DNA from 3 places in the Rhizobium sp. M1 genome. Region 1 is predicted to be linked to each of the others. Evidence: predicted binding sites of a transcription regulator. Region 1 holds the regulator's gene; each other region holds the start of a gene.
The links. The regulator HrcA, encoded in region 1, represses chaperone genes, less so after heat shock. The targets are predictions, from matches to a motif close to GTTAGCACTCNCNNNNNGNGAGTGCTAAC.

Region 1 (6,501 bases):
GATCGGCGACGACGGAATCGAGGATCAGCATGCCCGCCGGTGTGCAGCGCAGCCGTGAATTGCCGATCCGCTCGATGAATTTATGTTCGAGCAGAAACTCTTCCCGCTTCGGATCGAGCTCGCGGCCGGAAAGCTGCTGCCAGCGGGCGAGATCGACACCTTCCCTGAGCCGCAGCCCCATCAGCAGCAATTCGTCGGACTGTTCCTCGTAGCCTAACCGCTCCTCGTCGAGAATGCCGTGGCCGTCGCGCTCGACCATGTCGAGCCAGGCTTCCGGCTTGCGCCCGGTCGCCGTCGCGATTTTTTCGCGGCCGCGCGTCAGCCGGCCTTGCGCGCCCGGCCCGATGCCGGCATAATCGCCGTAACGCCAGTAGGTCAGATTGTGCCGGCTTTCCGCACCCGGCCGGGCGTGGTTGGAAACCTCATAGGCGGGCATGCCCTCACCCGCGGTGATCTCCTGCGTCGCCTCATAGAGCACGGCCGATTGCTCGCCATCCGGCACGATCAGCTTGCCCGCCTTGTGCAGGCCGTAGAAGGGCGTGCCTTCCTCGATGGTCAGCTGATAGAGCGACAGATGATCGACCGCATAGGCGATCGCCTGCTTCAGCTCCCTTTCCCAGTCCTCGACCGTCTGGTCCGGCCGGGCATAGATGAGATCGAAGGACATGCGCGGGAAAATGTCGCGCGCGAGGACGATCGCCTTCAGCGCATCGGCGACGTCATGCAGCCTGCCGAGAAATTTCAGGTCCCGGTCGTTCAGCGCCTGCACGCCGAGCGAGACGCGATTGACGCCGGCCGCCCGGTAGCCGCGGAAGCGCTCGGCCTCGACGCTGGAAGGATTGGCCTCCATGGTGATCTCGATACCATCAGGCACGTGCCAGTGCCGGGCAATGCCGTCGAGAATGGCGGCAACCGTTTCCGGCTGCATCAGCGAGGGTGTGCCGCCGCCGAGGAAGATGCTCGTCACCGTCTTCGGCCCGCTCATCGCCCGCACCGCCGCCGTCTCCTTCAGGAAGGCGGCGGCAAAGCGCTCCTGATCCACCGGCTGGTGGCGCACATGGCTGTTGAAGTCGCAATAGGGACACTTCGCCGCGCAGAAGGGCCAATGGACATAGACGCCGAAGCCGGGCTCGCCGGTATCGGGCAGCAGCGTCGCATCGCGCGAGGAGCCTGGCGTATCGAAATTGCCCACGAACAGATCTTATGCCTCCAGGCAGGTTTCGACGAAGAGTTTGAAGGCGCGCGCCCGGTGCGACAGCGCCTGCGGCTTGCCGAAATTCCAGCCGTGTTTTTCCTCGCCGCTCATCTCGCCGAAGGTAACGCCGTAGCCCTCCGGCTGGAAGACCGGATCGTAGCCGAAGCCCTGCGTGCCGCGCGGCGGCCAGACGACATTGCCCTCCACTTCGCCGCGGAAGAGTTCGGTATGCCCGTCCGGCCAGGCGAGGCAGAGCACGCTGACGAAACGCGCGGTGCGCTGTTCAGGCGTCGTGGCGCCTGCTTCCTGCAGCGCCTTTTCCACCTTCGCCATCGCCATGTCGAAATCACGCGTGCCGTCGGCTCTTTCCGCCCAATTGGCGGTGTAGACGCCGGGATCGCCGCCGAGCGCGTCGACCACCAGGCCGGAATCGTCCGACAGCGCCGGCATGCCGGCGGCACTGGCCGAGGCGACCGCCTTGATCGTCGCATTCTCCTCGAAGCTGGTGCCGGTCTCGTCGGGCTCGACGAAATTCAGCTCGGCCGCCGATTTGGCGGTGAAGCCGAGCGGCCCGATCAGTTCCTGGATCTCGCGGATCTTGCCGGCATTGTGGCTGGCGACGACGATGGTCTTCGTTTCAAGCTTGCGCATTCAGATATCCTGTTCGATGCCCCAGATTTTGGCCTCCGCGCATTCCAGGCTGTTGCCGGCCGGATCGCGGAAATAGATCGAGCGGCCGCCGTTCGGCCAATGCACCTCGGATTCGATCGCCACACCTGCCGCTTTCAGCCGTTCGGCCATCGCATCGATATTGCGGCCGGCGACCCGGAAGCAGGCATGGCCCTCGCCGCTCGTGCCGTGCGGCGGCACCTGCAGGGCATTGGGCGCCGGCGGCTTTACCGTTTCCTCGGGGTTGAAGATCAGCAGCACGCCGGGGCCGCAGCGGAAGAAGACATGCCGGTTGGCCGCACGGGTGATCTTTTCAAGTCCGAGAACGTCTTCGTAGAAGACCTCCGCCGCATCGAGATCCCGCGCATAGAGCGCCGTTTCCAGCATGCCTTCCAGCATGGGGTTCATCCCGCAATCGCCTGCTTCTGCAGGGCGACGAGTTCGCCGATGCCGTTCTTGGCAAGACCCATCAGCGAGGTGAATTCCTCTTCGGTAAACGGCGTGCCTTCGGCCGTGCCCTGGATCTCGACGATGCCGCCGGCGCCGGTCATGACGAAATTGGCATCGGTCTCAGCCGAGGAATCCTCGAGGTAATCGAGGTCGATCACCGCCTGGCTGGCGAAGACGCCGCAGGAGATGGCGGCGACATGATCCTTCAGGACCCGGTCGACCTTGATCATGTTGCGGCTTTCCATCCATTTCAGGCAATCGTAAAGCGCGATCCAACCGCCGGTGATCGATGCGGTCCGCGTGCCGCCATCGGCCTGGATGACATCGCAATCGAGGGTGATCTGCCGTTCGCCGAGCGCCTGCAGATCGACGACGGCGCGCAGCGACCGGCCGATCAGCCGCTGGATTTCCTGGGTGCGGCCGCCCTGCTTGCCGGCCGCGGCCTCGCGCTTCATGCGTTCGCCGGTCGCCCGCGGCAGCATGCCGTATTCGGCCGTCACCCAGCCCTTGCCGGTATTGCGCAGCCACGGCGGCGTCTTGTCCTCGAGGCTTGCGGTGCAGAGCACATGCGTATCGCCGAACTTCACCAGGCAGGAGCCTTCCGCATGCTTGGAAAAGTTGCGCTCGAACGAGACCTTGCGCATCTGGTCGGTTTTTCTGCCTGAAGGCCGCATTCTTATCTCCTGGAGTTGCTGACCGCTTCTACGATTGGCGGCGCCCATTTGCAAATTCCCTTTTGCCACGGCGGCGAGTTTGACTATATTTTCGGAAGCATCATCAGTTTGGGTTCGAGAGGTTCATGGGCATCAGGTCGACGTCGGTTTCGGATGCCGTTGCCGTGCTGGACGAGCGCTCCCGGGAAATCTTTCGCCGCATCGTCGAAGGGTATCTGGAAAGCGGCGAACCGCTCGGCTCGCGCAATCTGTCACGCCTCCTGCCGATGTCGCTGTCGCCGGCCTCGGTGCGCAACGTCATGAGCGATCTCGAAGAGCTCGGCCTGATCTATTCGCCGCATATCAGCGCCGGCCGGCTGCCGACCCAGATCGGCCTGCGCTTCTTCGTCGATGCCTTCATGCAGGTCGGCGATCTCTCCGCCGAGGACCGCGCCAATATCGACCGCCAGGTGCGGGCGGAAAGCGGCGGCAATCCGGTGGAATCGATGATGAACGAGGCGAGCCGCATGCTGTCGGGCATTTCGCGCGGCGCCGGCCTCGTCATCACCTCGAAAAGCGATCCAGTGCTGAAGCATGTCGAGTTCATCCGGCTCGAGCCGACAAAGGCGCTCGCCGTGCTCGTCGGCGATCATGACCAGGTGGAAAACCGTATCATCGAGCTGCCGGCCGGCGTCACCTCCTCGCAGCTGACGGAGGCGGCGAATTTCCTCAATGCGCACATGTCCGGCCAGACCCTGCCGGAGCTGCGCAAACAATTGAGCAGGCTCAAGGACGATGTCCGACACGAGCTCGATGCGCTGTCGCGCGATCTCGTCGAGCGCGGCATTGCCGTCTGGGCCGGCAGCCCTGATGAGGGTAAGCCCGCCCAGCTGATCATTCGCGGCCGCGCCAACCTGCTCGAAGGCCTTGGCGGCGCCGAGGATCTCGACCGGCTGCGCATGTTGTTCGACGATCTCGAAAAGAAGGACAGCTTGATTGAGATCCTCAATCTGGCCGAAAGCGGCTCGGGCGTGCGCATCTTCATCGGCTCGGAAAACAAGCTCTTCTCGCTGTCCGGCTCGTCGCTGATCGTCGCGCCCTATCGCGACGAGGACGACCGGATCGTCGGCGCCGTCGGCGTCATCGGCCCGACGCGGCTCAATTATTCCCGCATCGTGCCGATGGTGGATTACACCGCCCAGCTCGTCTCCCGCCTTTCGCGCAATCCGCTTTAAGAACGTCGCCGAAGAAGGCGCGGAATTTTCTCTTCTTTGTCACGCAGACTTGATTTTTTTCGGTCAAACCTCGATATCGGGCGCATCTGAAGACACCAACCGGAGACCGTCATGACCGATGAAACGACGAAAAACGGACCTGACGCAACTGCGGCCGATGCCGCAGCCGACGCCGCCGCCTACGTCGAGAACGATACAGTGCAGGAAGAGACCGCCCAGCCAGACCCGCTTGAGCTTCTGAAAGCCGAAAACAGCGACCTGCGCGACCGCTATCTGCGCCTTGCCGCCGAGATGGACAATCTGCGCCGCCGCACCGAGCGCGAGGTCAAGGACGCCAAGTCCTATTCCGTCGCCGGTTTCGCCCGCGATATGCTCGCCGTCTCCGATAATCTGCGCCGGGCGCTGGATGCCATCTCTCCGGAGGCCAAGGCCACTGCCGATGCCGGCCTGACCACGCTGATCGAAGGTGTCGAGATGACCGAACGTGCCATGCTGTCGGCGCTCGAGCGCCATGGTGTGCGCAAGCTGGAGCCGGTCGGCCAGAAGTTCGATCCGAATTTCCATCAGGCGATGTTCGAGGTGCCGAACCCGGAAGTGCCGAACAACACGGTCGTCCAGGTCGTGCAGGCGGGCTTCACCATCGGCGAGCGCGTGCTGCGCCCAGCCATGGTCGGTGTCGCCAAGGGCGGCCCGAAGCCGGCCGAAGCCGAAACCAATTCCGTCTTCGACGAGAAGGACGCCTGAAGTCGTTTTCCTTCTCTCTTGTGAGAGAAGGAAAACCAAAGATCAGATGCGGGCGAAGCGTTCGATCAGAAGATCGAAGAAACCGTCCGCATCGACATGGCGCATCACCTTGGCATTGGGCTTGCGATCCGTCACATGCCACCAGTCGACGACGGTCATGCCGACGGTGAGTTCAGAGCGGACCTCGATCTCGACATTGCAGTCCCGGCCCTGGAAAAGCTCCGGCTTCAACAGATAGGCGACGACCGTCGGGTCATGCAGCGGCCCGCCGTCGGAGCCGTATTTCTCGATATCGAAGCGTTCGAAGAATTCCAGCATCTCGACCATCGCCTGTGCCGGCGCCGTGCCGATCTCGGCCATGCGCTTCACCCGGTCCTTGCGGGTCAGCAATTGATGCGTCACGTCGAGCGGCATCATCACGATCGGCACGCCCGAGCGGAAGACGATGTCGGCGGCCTCAGGATCGACATAGATGTTGAACTCGGCCGCCGGCGTGATGTTGCCGCCCTCGAAGAAGCCGCCGCCCATCATCACCAGCTCGCGGATGCGGGGTGCGATATCCGGCGCCTTCTGCAAGGCCATGCCGATATTGGTGAGCGGCCCGAGCGTGCAGAGCGTCACGGTGCCTTCCGGCTCGCGGCGCAGCGTCTCGATGATGAAGTCGACGGAATGGCCCGGCTGCAGCGCCATCGTCGGTTCGGTGAGTTCGGGGCCGTCGAGGCCGGTCTTGCCGTGCACGTGCTCCGCAGTCACCAGCTTGCGGGCGATCGGCCTGTCGGCGCCGGCGAAAACCTTCGTCTCCGGCCGGCCGCAGAGCTCACAGACGATGCGCGCATTGCGGCTGGTCAGCGAAAGCGGCACGTTGCCGGCGACCGTCGTGATCCCCAGTACCTCCAGCTCATCGGGGCTGCCGAAGGCCAGCATGATGGCGGCCGCGTCGTCCTGGCCGGGATCCGTGTCGATGATGATTTTTCTTGCACTTGCCATTGCGACCGTCCCGTCCTCGCCATGCCGGTTGCTGCGGCATGCACCACTTGTTCATTTCCCGTCACAAATCAGCACATTTCGCACGGGGCACGTTTTGATGCGAGGCGATGGCCGCTTTGTCAAGCAAGCAGGCGGGCGCCGGCCATCTTAAACTTGGGAGGGCTTAAAATCGGGGCGGCGTCCCCGACAACCCGCCTGTGCCTTGCAGCGCCGGGGTCCTGTCCCCATATTAGCGGCATCCGGATGCTGCGCTTGAGGTCCGGGATGGTCGCTTGCATCAAGGACTTGAAAAGAGATGAGCCGCATTACCCCTTTCGCCAGCCCGCTGCTTCTGGGCTTCGATGCCATGGAAAAGACGCTGGAGCGCATTTCCAAGGCGAGCGACGGATATCCGCCCTATAATATCGAACGCATCGCCGCCGACAGCGGCGCGCCGGAACGTCTGCGCATCACCCTTGCGGTGGCCGGCTTCAGCGAGGAGGAACTCGACGTCTCCACCGAGGAGAACCAGCTTGTGATCCGCGGCCGCCAGGTGGAGCAGGGCGAGCGGGATTATCTCTATCGCGGC
Region 2 (6,501 bases), on a different contig from region 1:
TGGTTGCTGGTCTTGCCGTAGAGGCATGAACCCTGACCGCAGGCATCGGTGGAGATCATGCCGCCGATCGTGGCGCGGTTGGAAGTGGAAAGTTCGGGCGCGAAGAACAGGCCGTAGGGCTTCAGGGCCCGGTTCAGCTCATCCTTGACAACGCCCGCCTGGACACGCGCAATCCTTCGGACAGGGTCGATGTCGAGAATGGATTTCATATGCCGCGAACAGTCCACCACGACGCCCGATGTCAGGGATTGACCGTTCGTGCCGGTGCCGCCGCCGCGCGGCGCGATGCTTATCTCCCGGAAGGTCGATTCCGACAGCACCGCCGCCACAACCTGCAGGTCTCCGACGCTCCTCGGAAAGAGGACGCCGGTCGGCTCGACTTGGTAGATGGAATTGTCGGTTGAAAATACGGTCCGGCTCGCCGCACCGGTCTCGATATCGCCGTCAAATCCCGCCTCGACGAGCCGCTGGAAAAAACCCGGGGCGGGAAGCGGGATGGGAGCCTTCGGCTGGAGGCGTGGAATCATTTCGAAACCTTCAGAATGCACTCGAGCCTTGTCACTAGCGCATCGGCCCGAAAATCGGAATCGATTTTCGGAAGGAGCGGCATATGCCGCTCCTGAAGGCATCGTCAACGGCCTGTCAACCGGTCGGCGTGGCCGCCGGCCGGTTGACAGCGCCGTCCGCTTCGAAGAGGCCGCGGGCCGCCTCGACCATCGACTGCAGGTGGTTGGGGTCGCGCACGCCCTGTCGGTAGAGCTCGATGATGATGCTCGCCATTCGTTCGGCTTCGGCGCTGTCTCTTGCTATCGCGTAGTCGGCGCTGAGCTTGTCGAAGACCTGCTGGCAGGTTGCCAGATCGCGGGAGTCCAGCGGCACCTGCGATCGGTTTACGATCGTTTGAACCATTTTCATTCCCTCGAAAAAAGCCCGCCCGGCGATGCGTGCGGGCCGATGTTTCATCTGTTAGAAATCCATGCCGGGGCCGCCCGGCATTGCCGGAGGGGCATCCTTCTTCGGCTTCTCGGCGATCATGGCTTCCGTCGTCACGAGAAGACCGGCGATGGATGCCGCGTCCTGAAGCGCGGTGCGAACGACCTTGGCCGGATCGATGACGCCCTGCGCATAGAGGTCGCCATATTCACCCGTCTGGGCGTTCCAGCCATAAGAGAAGTCGGTCTTTTCGCGCAGCTTGCCGACGACCACCGAGCCCTCCGCGCCGGCGTTCTCGGCGATCTGGCGAGCCGGCGCCTCAAGTGCGCGGCGAACGATGTCGACCCCGACGCGCTGGTCGGCATTGGCGGTCTGGACTTTTTCAAGCGCCTTGACGGCGCGCAGCAGGGCCACACCGCCGCCCGGCAGGATGCCTTCCTCGACCGCCGCGCGGGTTGCGTGAAGCGCGTCGTCGACACGGTCCTTCTTTTCCTTGACTTCGACTTCGGTCGAGCCGCCGACGCGGATGACGGCAACCCCGCCGGCGAGCTTGGCGAGGCGTTCCTGCAGCTTCTCGCGGTCGTAGTCGGAGGTGGTTTCTTCGATCTGGGCCTTGATCTGGGCAACACGGCCTTCGATGTCGGACTTGGCGCCCGAACCGTCGACGATCGTGGTGTTTTCCTTCTCGACCGACACTTTCTTGGCGCGGCCGAGCATGTCGAGTGTCACGGATTCGAGCTTGATGCCCAGGTCCTCGGAGATGACGGTGCCGGCAGTGAGCACGGCGATGTCTTCGAGCATGGCCTTGCGGCGGTCGCCGAAGCCAGGAGCCTTGACGGCAGCGATCTTCAGGCCGCCGCGCAGCTTGTTGACGACGAGCGTTGCAAGGGCTTCGCCTTCGACGTCTTCGGCGATGATGAGGAGCGGCTTGCCGGACTGGACGACGGCTTCGAGGATCGGCAGCATCGATTGCAGGTTCGAGAGCTTCTTCTCGTGGATCAGGATATAGGGATCCTCGAACTCGACCCGCATCTTGTCGGCGTTGGTGACGAAATAGGGGCTGAGGTAACCGCGGTCGAACTGCATGCCTTCGACGACTTCGAGTTCGGTGTCGGCGGTCTTGGCTTCTTCAACCGTGATGACACCGTCATTGCCGACCTTTTCCATCGCCTCCGCCAGGAAGCGGCCGATTTCAGCATCGCCATTGGCGGAGATCGTGCCGACCTGGGCGATCTCGGAATTGTTGGAGATATTGCGGGCGTTGGCCTTCAGTTCCGCGACGATGGCGACGACGGCGAGATCGATGCCGCGCTTCAGGTCCATCGGGTTCATGCCTGAGGTAACGGCCTTGGCGCCCTCCTTGACGATGGCCTGGGCGAGGACCGTCGCAGTCGTGGTGCCGTCGCCGGCGATGTCGCTGGTCTTCGAAGCGACTTCGCGGACCATCTGGGCGCCCATGTTCTCGAACTTGTCTTCGAGTTCGATTTCCTTGGCGACCGAAACGCCGTCCTTGGTGATACGCGGCGCGCCGAAGGACTTGTCGATCACGACGTTACGGCCCTTCGGGCCAAGGGTCACCTTCACGGCGTTGGCCAGGATGTCGACGCCGCGCAACAGCTTCTCGCGGGCTTCGACGTTGAATTTGACTTCTTTAGCAGCCATGTCCTCACTCCTTCATAGGCAGCTAGCATTGACCACGTCCTGAGGGTTCAGGCGGCCTGCTTTCCTTCGCTCTGGGCTTCGATGATACCCATCACGTCGCTTTCCTTCATGATCAGCAGGTCTTCGCCGTTGATCTTGATTTCCGTGCCGGACCACTTGCCGAACAGGACGCGATCGCCGACCTTGACGTCGAGCGCCTGAATCTGGCCGGCATCGTTGCGGGCGCCGGGACCGACGGCGATGACCTCGCCTTCCTGCGGCTTTTCCTTGGCGGTGTCGGGAATGATGATGCCGCCCTTGGTCTTTTCCTCGGAATCGACGCGGCGGACGAGAATGCGGTCATGAAGCGGTCGGAACGACATGTCTTCCTCCATCGACAAACAATGATGACGTTGTTCGCCAGACCGGACCGGATGACGAGGTCCGGGTGGGTGCAAGGTCGCGCGCCTTGCGGGATTGATCTGGTTCGATGGTTTTTCGATTTCAAGGGGCGGCGCAGAAAAATTAGCACTCGCTGCCGGCGACTGCTAATGGCCCTGCGGGGAACAGAAGACCGGCTGCTGCGTTCGAACTAATGACGATGGTCGTCCCCTCGTCTTGAAGACGCGTTCAAAACTGTGCTCCGGCTTGAATCCGGATTTCGGCGTTCCTAGCTCTCAGGCGATCGAGGCTCGATGAGCTCGATCACCGTCACACGTTCTTTTAGGCCCACGTTCTTTTAGGCCCACGTTCTTTTAGGAGTGAGTGACATGGAGGAGAAGACCAATATAATCAAAGACCTCACTATCGAGGAACGCGAGGAAATCTTCGTCGACATCGCTCGTACGCTGGAGGATACGGCGCGCGAGGCCCTCGTCGAGGGCAATATGCACTTTGCTGTACTGTCGAACAACATGGCCGAAGCGATCCGCGTCAACGCCGACGAACTCGCCCGGGACGATCCCGAGAATGCCGAGCGCGTATTGCTCCAGGCGACGGCGATGATCTCGCAGTTCGAGGCCGTGCACCCTTATCGCATGGTAAGCATGGCCGTTCACTGATTGACCCGCTCAAATCAATCGCCGGCGTGCGGAACTCTCACAGCTGGCGAAGGTTAATGGATCACAGCATCGAGAGGTGATCCATGACGACTTCGAAAACCAACACACCACCCGAAAGCGGAACCGACGACGCGCGTTCCTTCGACACGCAACGGGCCGAGGTCTATCGCCAGAATGCATCGGACGCAGCCCGGCGCAATGCGAGTTCGACATCGGATCGCGACAGCGGCACCGAAACGCCAAGCCTGAAACTCGCGAAAGAGTATCTGAGCCTCGGCGGGCGCCGCCGGTCCAAGATCGACGACAACATCACCACTGTTCGCCAATGGGAGGTGGATCCGCCGGCGGCCGAACGCTTCTGGCAGGAGCGGGTGGAGACGCTTTCAAAGGCTGAGCGCAAGCAGGTGGAGGATTTTCTTCCCACCATCAACACGCCTTGAAACACGGCCGCTCGAGGCGAAACCAAACTGCGAGGTCTGGTCGGACCTGGAGAAGATCATGGCCACAGACAAACACGAACAGATACGCCGGCGGGCCTACGAAATCTGGGAGGCCGAAGGCCGCCCCGAAGGGGCGGACCTGCGTCATTGGATGCAAGCCTGCGACGAGCTGGCCGGCGAGGACGAGGATGAGACGCTGCAGGACCTGCTCGATCAAGACGACAGGGACGACGCGGCGCTGCTTCAAGGCGCCGGGGAAAGCGGCGATCTCGATCGGCCACGCCCCGGATTTGGTCAAGGTGCCGGGGCGACGCCGCCCGATATCGAGATAACCACGGGGGAGAAACCTTCCCGGCAAAAGATCAGAGAGACCGAAGGACCGTAATCGTCATGCAGCATCTCGACCACGCCATGCAGATCGCCATGGAGGCACATGACGGCCAGACGGACAAAACCGGACGGCCCTTCTTCGAGCACTGTCAGCGGGTCGCGCTTCTCGTGCCGGGCGACGAGGCGCGAACCGTCGCCTACCTTCACGACGTCGCCGAAAAAGGCAATGGCTGGACGCTCGACAGGTTGAAAGAGGAAGGCTTCCCGTCGGCGATCATCTCTGCGGTGGATGCATTGACCCGGCGGCCCGACGAGCCGGACGAGGAATTCGTCAGGCGTGCGGCAGCAAACTCGCTCGCTTTGCCTGTCAAGTGGACCGATCTCGAAGACAATCTACGCCAAGCCGAACAGGCCGGCAAAGACAAGCAAAAATATCAAAGCGCCCTGGATCTGCTACGCGATATCGAGAACGGACAATAGTGTTCCCTTCCGGTGGCCGCAGCGAAGGTCCGGCCGGCAAGAGGCGTTCGTGTCGCTATTTCTGACGCGGCTGCCGCAAGCCGGCGCCGGCAGCGATCTGGCCGCCTTGGCGCCTGGCGGCAGCGGCTTCGTATAGCGTTCGCGCCGCATTGCGGATTTCCTCCTGCATCGCCTGGTCTTTCTCGTATGCCGCATGGCTTGTCGCGTAGGGTTCCCAGTAACCAATATAGCGGTCGATTTCGGCAAGCGGGCCTGCTGGTACAAGATCCATCGATCTCAGCCAGTCCGAAAGGTTCCTGCGGACACCTTCTGCACCTTCCGTGTCACCATGAACGACGACGGAAAACAGGCGGCCTTCCAGATGGCGGGGATAGGGCCATCCGTTCATCTCCAGCTGTTTTGCCTGGTCGGCATGTTTCCCATGGGTGCTCGTCGGATCCGGGTTGCCGCCGTCGGCACAGACAAGCCGGTCGATCATCAGCTTCAGGGATGACGGCGCCTGATACCAGTGCACCGGCGTGACGATCATGATGCCGTGCGCCTCGACCCACATCGGATAGATCTCGTTCATCCAGTCATGGATCTGTCCGAGCGAATAGTTGGGATAACAGGAACAGGGCCAGTGACAGAGAGCCGCCGCCGTGGAGAAGCAGGCTTTGCACGGATGGATCTGCCGGCCGTATTCCGAGGCGAGCCGGCTCAAGTCGAGGATCTCGATCTTCACATGGCGCTGCTGTTCCAGCACCTCCCTGGCGATGTCGACCATGCGGTAGCTCTTCGAAATCTCGCCCGGGCAGGTGTGTTCGCTGCGCGTCGAGCCGTTGACGAGAAGCAGACGGGTCGGCCCGTTCGGATCGTCATGCCGCTTTTGCGCGTCACGGATGGCATCGCGGGCCGCCAGCCAGTCTTCAGCCAGATCATAATCGGGATCGGCGAAGCCGGGGCCGGCCTTGCGGGTCTTCGGGCTTTTTCGCGAATTTGCGTAGGCTTCCCAGGCTGCCGACGCGAGTCGCGTAAGCTCTTCCTGCAATTTGCCGTAGGCCGGATCCCGAAATTGATTGAGAAAGCGCCGTTTGAATTCATGTTCGTCGAGCCGCGGGCTGGGACTGCCCTTGCGCGGTTCGAGATCGGAGGCTGAAGTGGCAACGTTGGCTGGCATTGGGACCTCCTGAAGCCGGTGCTTTGCTGAACGCACCGGCAGATACTGTGTTCCCGGCATGCCACCGATGGGCCGATGCAAGCGGAGCGTCGAGCGCTAAACTCTTCAGGATTTCAAGAAGTAGCCGCCACCCGCTAACCATTTCCTGACCATGAAACAGGCCACCATGGCATGCCGACCAGCGGTAAGTCGCTTATTAACTCATACGACCTATAGTCGCGGCCACTTGGGCGAACGGGGGAGTAGTCTTGTCCGACGAACTGCACATGATCTCTGCAATGGGTGGTGCGTTGACGGGCCTGCCCGGACTTGGCGATTGCCTTGATCAACACGATATCGTGCTCAGCGTTCACCTCGATCGAGATGAATTTCACGAATGCGTCGCCAAGCGGACGTTGCCCAACCTTATCCTGCTCGACGCCCTGTCGCCGGAGGGACGCGGTCTCGAAGACTGCCG
Region 3 (6,501 bases), on a different contig from region 1:
GCCCTCCTTCAACAGCGTGCGGATATGGCTCGACGAGACGACATCGGCATTTTCGTCGCGAAAGGCATCGATCAGGGTGACACCGAAGCCGTAGGTCTGGCCGGCATTCATCAGGAAGGCGGGACCGCCTTCGCGGTTGCGGCCGAAATGGAAATCGAAGCCGGTGACGACTTCGGAGGCGCCGAGCCAATCCTTCAGGATCGAATGGATGAAATCATCAGCCGAGCGCTGCGAGAATTCGTAATCGAAGGGATATTCGATGACGGCGTTGAACCCCAGCGTTTCCAGGATGCGGGCCTTGAGCGGCGCCGGTGTCAAGCGAAACACCGGCGTCTGCGGCCGGAAGACCGTGCGCGGATGCGGCTCGAAGGTCAGCACAAGAGCGGGAATGCCGCGCGCCCTTGCGATCTCAAGCGCGCGGTTCAGCACCGATTGATGACCGCGATGCACACCGTCGAAATTGCCGATGGCGATCACCCCGCCCTTGAGATGGGCGGGCAAGGGATCGCGGGTTTCATTGCGGTGGAAGACGGTCATCGGCTGGCTACTCTTTATGCAAGGCGCGGCATCCACCACTTCGGCGCGGCGTTTTCCCGTTCGAGATAGGCGTTGAGGATTGCCTCGTCGGTTTCGCCGTTCAAGGTGTATTCCTTGGCGTGGATCCCGCCGCTGATGTAGAGAAGGTCGAGGCCAAAATTCAAGGCGCCGCGGACATCGGTCGGCATGCCGTCGCCGATCGCCAGCACGCGCTCGGCGGAGAAATCGCCGCGAAGCTCGCGGGCGGCCGCAAGCGTCGCCTCGTAAATCGGCCGGTGCGGTTTGCCGGCGATGCGGGTCTTGCCGCCGAGCTGCTCGTAATAGGCGGCCATGGCGCCGGCACAGGGAATGATGCGGTGGCCGCGCTCGACGACGAGGTCTGGATTGGCGCAGATCATCGGCACCTCGCGCGCCTGAAAATCCAGAAGCATGTCGGTGTAATCTTCCGGCTTCTCGGTCTCATCGTCGAAAAAGCCGGTGCAGACGAGCGATTGCGCTTCGCCTGATGGCACCCGCTCGACGCCGATGCCTTCGAGAAGCGCCTTGTCGCGCTCGGGGCCGAGCAGAAAGACCGTCTTCGGTCCCTCGGAAATCAGCCCGCGCGTGACGTCGCCCGAGGTGACGATCCGGTCATAGGCGCTGTCGGGTACGCCGATATGACGCAGCTGCTCGACGACCTGCCAGGAAAGCCGCGGCGAGTTGGTGATGAGGACGACGGCGAGGCCGCTCTCGCGGGCGGCCTGAAGGGCCGCGGCAGCCTTGGGGAACGGATCGACGCCATTGTGAACGACGCCCCAGACATCACAGAGCACCACATCATAGCGATCCGTGATCTCAGAGAAGGTTTCTATCCGCTTGGCCATTCCAATATCCCGAGTTGCTGCAGTCACCGGTGACATTGCAAAGGCGCAGGAGGATGGCAAGGCATTTTCTTCGCCATCAGCCACCGCAAAGCCTTGTCGCGACAATCCGGCGGCCGCGACAGAGGGTTCGGCCGAAATCTCCGGCATTTCTCCGGTCTCTTCACAATTCCGGCACAAAAATTCGTGATTGCTCTCATTGACTCCTTTCGGAGCCATCCCTAAATGCACGTCGCTAGCACTCACCGCAAGGGAGTGCTAACACCTATCCATGTGGGCCGCTCCGGCCCGCGAATGTCATTCGATCGAGGGATTAGACAATGGCAAGCACCAATTTCCGTCCGCTTCACGACCGCGTCGTCGTTCGTCGCGTCGAGTCCGAAGAGAAGACCAAGGGCGGGATCATCATTCCCGACACCGCCAAGGAAAAGCCGCAGGAAGGCGAAATCGTCGCCGTCGGTTCCGGCGCTCGTGACGAGTCCGGCAAGGTCGTCGCACTCGACGTCAAGGCTGGCGACCGCGTGCTGTTCGGCAAGTGGTCCGGCACCGAAGTCAAGATCAACGGCGAAGACCTTCTGATCATGAAGGAAGCCGACATCATGGGCATCATCGGCTGATTGGCCGATCCGCTTTCCCGAAATGACTGACGGGTTTTTGCCCGAACAATTCGAATTCAGGAGTCACAAACATGGCAGCTAAAGAAATCAAGTTTGGCCGCACCGCGCGCGAAAAGATGCTGCGCGGCGTCGACATTCTCGCCGATGCAGTCAAGGTCACGCTCGGCCCGAAGGGTCGTAACGTCATCATCGACAAGTCCTTCGGCGCGCCGCGCATCACCAAGGACGGCGTTTCGGTCGCCAAGGAAATCGAACTCGAAGACAAGTTCGAAAACATGGGCGCCCAGATGGTCCGCGAAGTTGCTTCGAAGACCAACGACATCGCCGGCGACGGCACGACGACTGCAACCGTTCTGGCCCAGGCGATCGTTCGCGAAGGCGCCAAGGCCGTTGCCGCCGGCATGAACCCGATGGACCTGAAGCGCGGCATCGATCTCGCCGTCGCCGAAGTCGTCAAGGATCTCCAGGCCAAGGCCAAGAAGATCAACACCTCGGAAGAAGTCGCACAGGTCGGCACGATCTCGGCAAACGGCGAGCGCCAGGTTGGCCTCGACATTGCCGAAGCCATGCAGAAGGTCGGCAACGAAGGCGTCATCACGGTTGAAGAAGCCAAGACCGCCGAAACCGAACTCGAAGTCGTCGAAGGCATGCAGTTCGACCGCGGCTACCTCAGCCCCTACTTCGTCACCAACCCGGAAAAGATGGTTGCCGACCTCGAAGACGTCTTCATTCTCCTCCACGAGAAGAAGCTCTCGAACCTGCAGTCGATGCTCCCGGTTCTCGAAGCCGTCGTCCAGACCGGCAAGCCGCTCCTCATCATCGCTGAAGACGTCGAAGGCGAAGCCCTTGCTACGCTCGTCGTCAACAAGCTGCGCGGCGGCCTGAAGATCGCTGCCGTCAAGGCTCCTGGCTTCGGCGACCGCCGCAAGGCCATGCTCGAAGACATCGCCATCCTGACGGGCGGCACCGTGATCTCCGAAGACCTCGGCATCAAGCTCGAGAGCGTCACGCTCGACATGCTCGGCCGTGCCAAGAAGGTTTCGATCTCCAAGGAAAACACCACGATCGTCGACGGTTCGGGCGCCAAGTCCGACATCGAAGGCCGTGTTGCCCAGATCAAGGCCCAGATCGAAGAAACCACCTCCGACTACGACCGCGAGAAGCTGCAGGAACGCCTTGCCAAGCTCGCAGGCGGCGTTGCCGTCATCCGCGTCGGCGGCTCGACGGAAGTCGAAGTGAAGGAAAAGAAGGACCGCATCGACGACGCCCTCAACGCGACGCGCGCTGCCGTTCAGGAAGGCATCGTACCGGGCGGCGGCGTTGCCCTGCTGCGCTCCTCCGTCAAGATCACCTCCAAGGGTATCAACGACGACCAGGAAGCCGGCGTCAACATCGTTCGCCGCGCGCTGCAGGCTCCGGCCCGCCAGATCGCTGAGAACGCAGGCGACGAAGCCTCGATCGTTGTCGGCAAGATCCTCGACAAGGATCAGGACAACTGGGGTTACAACGCCCAGACCGGCGAATATGGCGACATGATCGGCATGGGCATCATCGACCCGGTCAAGGTCGTTCGCACCGCCCTGCAGGATGCCGCTTCCGTCGCATCGCTGCTGATCACCACCGAAGCCATGATCGCCGAGCTGCCCAAGAAGGACGCTCCGGCTATGCCGGGCGGCATGGGCGGCATGGGCGGAATGGACATGATGTGATAGGCCAACGGCCTTTCACAGCATCGTCCATGAGTCCGCCCATCATCTAAGATGGTTCAGCGCGGCAAGCGCGCTGAACTGGCGGAATGGACATGATGTGATAGGCGAAAGCCTGCACACATTCCGGCATCCGGAACAGGAAGGGCGGCCCTCGGGTCGCCCTTTTTCTTTGCCGCGAGCTTGCTCGAAACGATTCGATCCGTTGCGCGCGATTTTGTGCCGTGCATCGCATTTGCCGGCGGGCCAAGCTTTCGTGAGGCTTGCGCCGCTGCTTGTTTTTCTCTCCACGCAACCTGCGGGAGATCGTCGTCTTGCGGCGATGTAACTCCCGCCAAGTGGGACGAAACGGGGGAAAAGCGCTGAAAATTGGGCTCCATTCTCGCCAACAGCGCGGAGATCCGACATCTCCGGCCGAGGATCTCGATGCGAACACCCCTTAAAAAGCCGTTGCCGTTTGTGCAAAAGCCCCTATAAATCCGCGCTGCAATTGAAGCGCGCCCGGCGATCATTTTCGCTGTCAGACGAGCGCGGGAAGGCGATGCCAGAATAGTCGGCTGCGAAGAGGCTCCGGTTCGGAGGCTCGGATGGCCGCGGCAATGATCGCCGGTATGGGCGCGGGCATTATGCCCGATGCTGCATAAGCCTGTGTCTAGTGTTTGCCGAGCGTGCGGCGGAGGAGCCGCATGCGAACGAGGGAACGCCCGTGTTCAAGATTGCCAAAGCCAATGCAGCCGTGCCGTTGCTGCCCGGCTCGATGAACGACAACAATCAACAGCACGAGATGCTGGCGCAGTTTTCCGTTTCCGAAAGCTGGACCGGGGATCTGTCGAGCGGCGTGCTCCGTCTCGGCAAGTGGAGCGCCATGCTGCACGGCCTCTCCGCAGAGGAATGCGGACTGCTGAACCTGATACGATGCTACGATTCGGGAGATCGCAGTCACGTGCTGGAACTGTTCGAACAGGCGGCAACACATTGCTCCTCCTTCTGCTTTTCGACGACGATCATCATGCCGAACGGCTTGCGCCAGCCGCTGTTCTGCATGGGCGAGTCGAACGGGCTCGAAGAGAAATACAGCGGCAGCATGGCCGGCGTTTTCGTCTTTCCGCGCTTCAAGCTCGAAGGCGCAAGGCAGACTGCAAGCCGGCAATAGAGGCGGGCGGGCGAAATAACGGTCTCCGCTGAAAGCGGTCAGACTGCTGAAAAAGCCGGCCAACTTCTCTTTCGTCATACTCGGGCTTGTCCCGAGTATCTGGCTCGGGTCGATAGGGCAGCAGATCCTCGGCACAAGGCCGAGGATGACGTTGGCGGGGGGGGAAGCCGAGGGTTGTCATATATTGAGGGCCGCTCCCGAGAGCAGCCTTTGCGCTTTCCGGAACCGCCAACTACTCCGGCTTGACCGGAATATTGAGGCCCCTGGCGCTGGCCGGGCGGGCGATGCAGCGTTCCAGCCAATCGGAAACGGCGGGGAAACTCGCATAGTCCAGGACCTCGCGGCCGCCATAGAAGATATCGGCGCCGCGAACCCAGGTGAAGGTGGTGATGTCGGCGATCGTATACAGATCGCCCATGATCCACTGCCGACCTCTCAGCCTGCCTTCGAGGACGCCGAGCAGCCGTTTGGATTCATCGCGATAGCGCTCCACCGGATAGGAATTGTTGGCGACCTTGTCGGCGGCGGATTTGTAGAAATGGCCGAACTGACCGAACATCGGGCCGATGCCGGCCATCTGGAAAAACACCCACTGAATGCATTCATAGCGGCCGGCGGCATTCTCAGGAATGAGCCTGCCGGTCTTTTCCGCGAGATAAAGCAGGATTGCGCCGGATTCGAACAGCCCGATCGGTTTACCATCAGGCCCGTTCGGATCGATGATTGCCGGAATGCGGCCGTTGGGATTGAGAGACTGGAATTCGGGTGATTTCTGCTCGTTGGCGTCGAAGGAAATATAATGCGGCTCATAGGCGAGGCCGAGTTCCTCGAGGGCAACCGACACCTTCACCCCGTTCGGCGTCTGCAGCGAATAGAGCTGGATGATGTCGGGATTTTTCGCCGGCCATCGCCTCGTGATCGGAAAAGCGGAAAGATCTGCCATCGGAGTCTCCATGTTAGGCGCCGACCATAGGAGACGAGGCTGCGGAAACGCAAGCGAGGCATCGTTTCATATTATTGAACGAAGTGTCCCCTTCCGTCTACCTTTGCATAACGAAGGAAATAGGCGAGATAGGGATATCAGAGATCCACAGCGTGCCCGGGGCACCAAGATCTTGAGAAGCCATTCAACGGAGCAACATCCATGTCGAACGCCTTTATCCTGATTGCCCGCATTCTCCTGTCTTTCATGTTCGTCCTTTCCGGCTTCATGAAGCTAACCGATCCTGCCGGTACTGCGGGCATGATCGCCGGTGCTGGCCTGCCGGCAGCAACTCTGCTGGCCTATGTCGCAGGCCTTTTCGAACTGCTCGCCGGCCTTGCGGTTCTCACAGGCTTCCAGGTCCGCATCGCCGGCTGGCTGCTCGCGGGCTTCTGTGTCTTCACGGCCGTTGCCTTCCATCTGCCCTACGCAAGTGGCGCGGAACTCGTGAATATTCTCAACCAGATCATGGTCATGAAAAACATCACGCTTGCCGGCGCGTACATATTGCTCGCGACGGTCGGTGCCGGTGCCTATTCGATTGACGCCCGCCGCGGCGCCTATGCGGCTGCCTGATCCAGCAGACATCCTCCCAGACATGCAGAACCCGCCGTCATTGAATTGACGGCGGGTTTTCTTGTGTCTT

Region 2: groES (co-chaperone GroES) is a predicted target of HrcA. The motif match lies at 3,099-3,127, and genes of this name have one in related genera.
Region 3: groES (co-chaperone GroES) is a predicted target of HrcA. The motif match lies at 1,632-1,660, and genes of this name have one in related genera.

Annotation. Positions count from the first base shown of each region.
Region 1 is NZ_NWSW01000025.1:105,302-111,802, forward strand. It holds gene hemW (radical SAM family heme chaperone HemW) at 1-1,192, opposite strand, end outside; gene rdgB (RdgB/HAM1 family non-canonical purine NTP pyrophosphatase) at 1,202-1,846, opposite strand; gene CO655_RS23840 (VOC family protein) at 1,847-2,272, opposite strand; gene rph (ribonuclease PH) at 2,269-2,988, opposite strand; gene hrcA (heat-inducible transcriptional repressor HrcA) at 3,114-4,202, shown strand; gene grpE (nucleotide exchange factor GrpE) at 4,314-4,946, shown strand; gene CO655_RS23860 (nucleoside hydrolase) at 4,989-5,933, opposite strand; gene CO655_RS23865 (Hsp20 family protein) at 6,229-6,501, shown strand, end outside.
Region 2 is NZ_NWSW01000008.1:77,478-83,978, forward strand. It holds gene CO655_RS09400 (FAD-binding and (Fe-S)-binding domain-containing protein) at 1-527, opposite strand, end outside; gene CO655_RS09405 (hypothetical protein) at 643-909, opposite strand; gene groL (chaperonin GroEL) at 967-2,595, opposite strand; gene groES (co-chaperone GroES) at 2,643-2,957, opposite strand; gene CO655_RS09420 (hypothetical protein) at 3,345-3,635, shown strand; gene CO655_RS09425 (hypothetical protein) at 3,719-4,075, shown strand; gene CO655_RS09430 (DUF2934 domain-containing protein) at 4,134-4,460, shown strand; gene CO655_RS09435 (HD domain-containing protein) at 4,466-4,885, shown strand; gene CO655_RS09440 (flavodoxin family protein) at 4,941-6,044, opposite strand; gene CO655_RS09445 (PAS-domain containing protein) at 6,323-6,501, shown strand, end outside.
Region 3 is NZ_NWSW01000002.1:41,681-48,181, reverse strand. It holds gene CO655_RS02385 (bifunctional riboflavin kinase/FAD synthetase) at 1-537, opposite strand, end outside; gene CO655_RS02380 (TIGR01459 family HAD-type hydrolase) at 552-1,400, opposite strand; gene groES (co-chaperone GroES) at 1,718-2,014, shown strand; gene groL (chaperonin GroEL) at 2,086-3,723, shown strand; gene CO655_RS02365 (hypothetical protein) at 4,427-4,873, shown strand; gene CO655_RS02360 (glutathione binding-like protein) at 5,106-5,816, opposite strand; gene CO655_RS02355 (DoxX family protein) at 6,018-6,431, shown strand.